2 regions of the Peribacillus sp. ACCC06369 genome follow, and region 1 is predicted to be linked to the other one. Evidence: riboswitches for the same ligand, from Rfam matches in the RefSeq annotation. Region 1 holds a riboswitch; the other holds the start of a gene.
The links. Region 1 has a riboswitch for ZMP and ZTP ahead of QUF78_RS16120 (glutamate/serine transporter AimA). Riboswitches for the same ligand answer to the same signal wherever they lie in the genome.
Positions count from the first base shown of each region.

Region 2: another riboswitch for ZMP and ZTP. It lies ahead of QUF78_RS21930 (phosphoglycerate dehydrogenase); the one in region 1 lies ahead of QUF78_RS16120 (glutamate/serine transporter AimA).

Region 1 covers NZ_JAUCEN010000002.1:3,153,755-3,156,955, reverse strand. The annotation lists gene QUF78_RS16130 (ABC transporter ATP-binding protein) at 1-780, shown strand, start outside; ZMP/ZTP riboswitch at 1,773-1,851, shown strand; gene QUF78_RS16120 (glutamate/serine transporter AimA) at 1,908-3,201, shown strand, end outside.
Region 2 covers NZ_JAUCEN010000002.1:4,323,694-4,326,894, forward strand. The annotation lists gene QUF78_RS21920 (hypothetical protein) at 28-189, shown strand; gene QUF78_RS21925 (hypothetical protein) at 186-353, shown strand; gene QUF78_RS21930 (phosphoglycerate dehydrogenase) at 609-1,808, opposite strand; ZMP/ZTP riboswitch at 1,947-2,025, opposite strand; gene QUF78_RS21935 (GNAT family N-acetyltransferase) at 2,367-2,882, shown strand; gene QUF78_RS21940 (VOC family protein) at 2,952-3,201, opposite strand, start outside.

The sequences.
Region 1 (3,201 bases):
TATGCTTTGTTTCCTCATTTGAGCATTTACAATAATATTGCTTTTGGATTAAAGCAAAAAAAAATATCAAAAGCGCAAATTGCAAGTGATACAACCGAAATAATCGAAATTATGGGGTTGCAGCAGCACATGGAAAAATATCCAAGACAACTTTCAGGTGGGCAGCAGCAAAGGGTTGCACTTGCAAGAGCTCTGGTCAACAAGCCAAGAGTGCTCCTTCTAGATGAACCACTAGGAGCATTAGATTTAAAGCTAAGAAAAAAGATGCAATTTGAATTAAAAAAACTTCATGAACAATTCGAAATCACGTTCATATATGTCACTCATGATCAAGAAGAAGCATTAATCATGTCCGATCGAATTGCTGTTATGAACCAAGGTAGAATCGAACAAATTGACACGCCTCAGCAAATCTATAACAATCCAAAGACTCTTTTTGTTGCCGACTTTATTGGGGAAACGAATGTAATAGATGTGGATCTATTAGAAAGCCAGAATAGAGAAAATCTATTAAAAGAGTTTTCCCAAGTTAAGAATTCAGATAAAAAGCTTGTAATAAGACCTGAACACTTAAAAATTACCCAAAGTCGCTTTCAGCCAAATCGAATTACGTTTGAGGCTAAATTGAAAAAGGTCCATTTTGTTGGTTCAAAAAGAGTGGTAGAGTGTGTATCAGGCTCTCAGGAGATTGTTGTTAACCTATCTGATGAGGAGCAAATGGATCATCTAGGTGAGAGTATTTGCTTGAGTGCTAGAAAAGACTTGGTGAAAATACTTTAATATGTGGGTAAGCTCTGTTTAGAGGAAACTTTTTACAGAGCTTTTTTCAATTTAAGTAACAGGTCAGCTGCTCAAACTTTCTAATACTTCATATTTTTATTTCAGTAAAATAACAAAAATATATAAAATTTTTTCGTTGGGTAATTCAGCTAAATCGACTTTCTCTTCAATGATTTTAAAATTTGTTAGGTGATATGCTTTTCTTTAGTTCTCTTACCAATAGAAGTACTGCTACTGTAAAAAGGACTATCAGGATTAATAATAGTTGGGTAAAATCTAATAATAGTTATTTCTCTTCAAATCCACCCATTGGTTAGTTTTTCTTACCTATTAATCTTACTATTGAAATTCCCATTCTTCACCGGAGTTAAGCAATTATTCCCGGAACAGTTCCGTTAAAACGAAGTCATACCTAGCCGATTGTAATAATTAAGGGATAATGATAGGAAAGATATTTTGTAACGGATTAGGTGAAGATGATCATGAAGCTAATCATCATATGTGGATAATAATGGTCAGATTTGGAAATTTAATCTACGTTCATCACTCTAGCTATGCCGAGTGTGTTTCACATTAGTTAAATATTATAGTCACTAATTAAAGTTGTGTATAAATTGTGGACGAAACAAAGAGAGATCTTCATCCCTCAGGTATTTTCCCCAACTTGTGCATGGCTTTTTTTTTGAGGAAGAAAAGAACAGTTTATGTAAATGTTGTTGGGATATAATTTGTAAAATATGAACGGTTTATTTTGCGCATATAAGCTCTTAAAGATTTTTAAGTATAATGTTAAAGAGAAATGATTATATTAATGTAGCATGTGTTCTGGAAAACGAATGTTTGTTTTTTGGACCTTGATTTTCCTATTTTATTCAAATTGAAATGAATATTGATAGGGAATTACGAAAAATAAATAAGATTATATATAAAATATAAATATTTTTAAAGTGTTGTGAAATTTTAAATAATCCTATATACTATAAAAAAACTATTTTCCTATATGTAACTGGCGCAACATGGAGAACCATGGGGGAGCATATAGAGTATAAGCCGCGCGCCTGGGCAAACACTTGATCTATAAATAGATCAAGTGTTTTTTATTTTCCTAGGAAGAGGTGTAGGTAGAGATGAGTAATATGCATAGAAAGATGGGGACTTTTGCTTTAACTATGACAGGTATTGGTTCTATTATCGGCTCAGGTTGGTTGTTCGGAGCGTGGAAAGCCGCCCAGATTGCTGGGCCAGCAGCTATTTTTTCTTGGATTATCGGTATGGTTGTAATTTTATTTATTGCATTATCTTACGCAGAGCTTGGGGCAATGTTTCCTGAAGCTGGAGGAATGGTTAAGTATCCTCAATATTCGCATGGTTCTTTTATTGGATTTTTAGCTGCGTGGGCGAACTGGATTTCTATCGCTTCGACTATTACCGTTGAGGCCATTGCTTCGGTACAATATATGAGTACGTGGCCTTGGGAATGGGCCAGATGGTCTCATTCCTTAGTTGATAACAATATCTTAACGACCAAAGGATTATTCATAGCTTCTTTACTATTATTGTTCTATTTCTTCGTCAACTATTGGACAGTTAACCTTTTTGCTAAGGCAAATTCATTTATTACTATTTTTAAATTAATTGTTCCAGGTGTAATGGCAGGATCGTTATTTTTTGCTGGATTTCATGGTGAAAACTTTACAAGTTCTCAAGGAATCGCACCATATGGTTGGGCAAGCGTTTTAACAGCAGTAGCTACTTCTGGTATAGTGTTTGCGTTTAACGGATTTCAAAGTCCCGTTAATATGGCAGGAGAAGCGAAGTCGCCGAATAAGTCTATACCAATTGCTGTTATTGGGTCTATTCTAATTGCAGGTTTTATATACGTTATTTTACAAGTTGTTTTTATCGGTGCAATCGATCCGTCTATGATTGTGAACGGATGGAGTCAACTGAATTTTAATTCACCTTTTGCAGATTTGGCAATTGCTCTTAGCCTTAACTGGTTAGCGATTGTATTGTATGTAGATGCGTTTGTATCACCGTCTGGTTCAGGTGCCACTTATACAGCTACAACTTCGCGAATGCTTTATGGAATGCAGAAAAATGGGTACTTACCGAATATCTTTGGTACATTACATCCACTTTATGGTGTTCCTCGTCCAGCGATGTTATTAAACTTAGGCGTATGTTTTATCTTTTTATTTTTATTCCGCGGATGGGGCGTACTTGCTGAAGTGATTTCAGTTGCTACACTTATTTCGTATATCATGGGGCCAGTTGCATTGGCAACTTTAAGACGTACTGCTTCTCATTTTAACCGTCCATTTCACTTAAAAGGTGCTTCTATTATTGCACCTTGTGGATTTGTTTTTGCATCGCTTACTTTATACTGGGCGCGTTGGCCATTAACAGGAGAAGTCGTTT
Region 2 (3,201 bases), 1.2 Mb from region 1:
TATTTGGTAAATTAGAAGGGGGACACTATGAAACCAGCAGTAATGACAATGGATTTACAATTATTAGCAGATGTTCTTAGGGAAAATAATTGTACAAGTTTAATAAATGCAATTGCAGAAAAGGATTTTCAAGTGGCTCAAATGCTTGATGTATTAATATTTGAGGATAAATGGGAGGATGACATGTGACTAAGCTCAGAATCCTTTTAACCATTCCAATTTTGCTATATGGAATTTTCATATTTGTTGTCATTCAAAACGATAAGAATATTCCACTTTATTTGCATCTTCTATTCGCAATCTACTTGATGTTGTTTGTACATTATGAAGAAGAAACGGAAGTGAAACCATGACAGATTTTTAATCTTGGAGAAGTTCGATCTTAAACAATTCGTGATGGAAGAAGTTTTGACTTCTACTGACTGTATCGAGCTGCACGGCATAACCCGAGCCAGGCTGAGTTCGTTCTCAACACGTGAGTCAGTTTAATATGATCACCACAATAAGTGGCTTTTTTTGTTCAAAAACATTAACAAAGCCTAAAGAAAGCCCCAACTCCTTAAAGGAATTGAGGCTTTCACTATTTATCATCTATCTTCCGGTACCAATTAGATAATACGAGTTGTGACGATACCTTCGATTTGTTTGATTTTTGCTTCCAAACCAGGAATGATATCGCCGTTTACTTCACCCTCAATGTCGATGATCGTATACGCATATCCCCCACGGCTTCTGTTAACCATGTCAGCGATGTTCAAATTAAAGCCAGATACAGCCAGTGTGATTTGCCCAACCATGTTAGGAACGTTTTCGTGGAAAGTTGCCACACGACGATTTCCTGTATAAGGAATGGCAGTATTCGGGAAATTCACAGAGTTCTTGATGTTCCCTGTTTCTAAAAAGGTCTTCAACTGACGAGCTGCCATGATGGCACAGTTTTCCTCTGATTCTAGTGTAGAGGCACCAAGATGCGGAATTGGAACGACATTTTTCATTTTCAACACATTTTCATTCGGGAAGTCGGTGATGAACCTGCCAACTTTCCCGCTCTCAAGTGCCGCTTCCATATCCGCTTCATTCACTAGCTCGCCGCGTGAGAAGTTCAAGATATGTACGCCAGGCTTCATGATGCCAAATGTTTCTTGGTTAAACATTCCTTTAGTGTCATCAGTTAATGGAACGTGTACTGTAATGTAATCAGATTCTGCAAACAATTGTTCAATTGTCATGGCGCGTTGTACATTGCGGGACAAGTTCCAAGCTGTATCAACAGAGATGAACGGGTCAAACCCAATGACATCCATGTCCAAATCCAGGGCATCATTCGCTACAAGTGCACCGATCGCTCCTAAACCGATCACGCCAAGAGTTTTTCCCTTGATTTCTTTACCAACGAATTGTTTCTTTCCTGCTTCTACAAGCTTTGGAATTTGTTCTCCTTCGCCTTCCAGCGTCTTTGTCCAGGCCACACCGGCAAACAGGTTACGAGATGAAGCCATTAATGAAGTTAGCACCATTTCTTTTACAGCGTTTGCGTTAGCTCCAGGTGTATTGAAAACGACGATTCCTTGCTCTGTGCATTTGTCGACCGGAATATTATTGACTCCTGCCCCTGCCCTTGCGATTGCTTTTAACTGATCGCCGAATTCCATAGTATGCATGTTAAAGCTGCGAAGCACGATCGCATCAGGGTTTTCACTGTCATTGTCGACTTTGAAATCGCCTTTGTTGAATACATTTAGCCCGCTTTCGGCAATATTATTTAACGCTTTGATCGTTTTGACTTTTTCTAAAAGTACTGTGCTCATTTTGTTTGCTCCTCTTTGGTTATGATAGTTTTGAAGTTTCAAAATATTGACAAGATTTTGAATCCGTAAAAATCTGCATTCTCTAAACCTTTACTATCCTCTGTAAATACACAGAAAGAGGCAAGGGATAAAATCCCTTACCTCTGCCCAGGCGAACGGCTACGACACTATGTGTTCCCTCACGGTTATCCGTGTTTCGCCAGTTGCACATAGTCTTTTCATTTATTTTATTTTATCAAATTATTCAGCAATCTTCAATATCATTTTAAAGATTTATCTCTTTTTTTGAAGAAGTCACATCTCACCAGAACTTTATCGACGGAATTAATCGTTTTATCTCCGAAATTAGATATATATCGACGAAATCTATCGTTTTATCTCCGAAATTAGGAATATATCGACGAAATTAATTATTGGCTATTACTCGTTGGAAAAAGGCACTGTTGAATGTGTCTGTTGATATTCTTGGACTATTTCGGACAGCTTTGTTGTAAAATGGATAATATTAGTAAAACACAGAAAGTATAGCAAACTAAAAGATAATTAGGGGGAATTAATATGTTAGTAAGAGAGGCAACGCTTGCTGATGCTGAAGGTATAGCAATAGTCCATGTGGATTGCTGGAGAACCACTTATGAAAATATAATACCAAGTGATTTTCTAGATAATCTGTCGTATGAGAAAAGGAAAGATTTATGGATAAAGAATATATCCAGTGATGGGAATCATATTTATGTAGCAGAGAATAACGAGGGAAAAATAGTAGGATTTATAAGTGGAGGGAAAAGGGAAACGAATAAGGCTGAGGATTCTGGTGATTTAACTGCGATATATATTCTCGAAAACTTTCAAAGAATGGGCATAGGTAAGAAACTCATCAAAGAACTATTCTTTAAATTCGAAGATCTGGGATTTAAGACTATTTACGTCGAGGTGCTTGAAGATAATAAATCTCGATACTTCTATGAGGCATTTGGTGCTGAATTGCTTAAAACCGAAAAAATCAAAATCGCTGGCGCTGAAATAAATCTATTGGTTTATGAATGGAAGGATATTAGCCCGGTATTGTTATGAATAAACCTACGGCACCGAACTTCAAAAAAAGACACAATCCTAAGTGAAGGATTGTGTCTTTCATTTGATTTAATTTTGATTAAATCCGCTTTCGTCCATGTAGAACACTTCCCAAGAATGACCGTCGATATCCTTAAAGCTCCAACCGTACATGAAACCATGATCAATTGCTTCATTAAATGGCTTTCCGCCAGCATCCAGTGCCCTATTCACGACCTCATCCACTTCTTCCTTACTTTTAACCGATAGGGCTACGATTGCTTCCGTAGTTGTTGCTGAATCCGGGATATCCTTCTTGGTAAACGTTTTAAAGTAATCT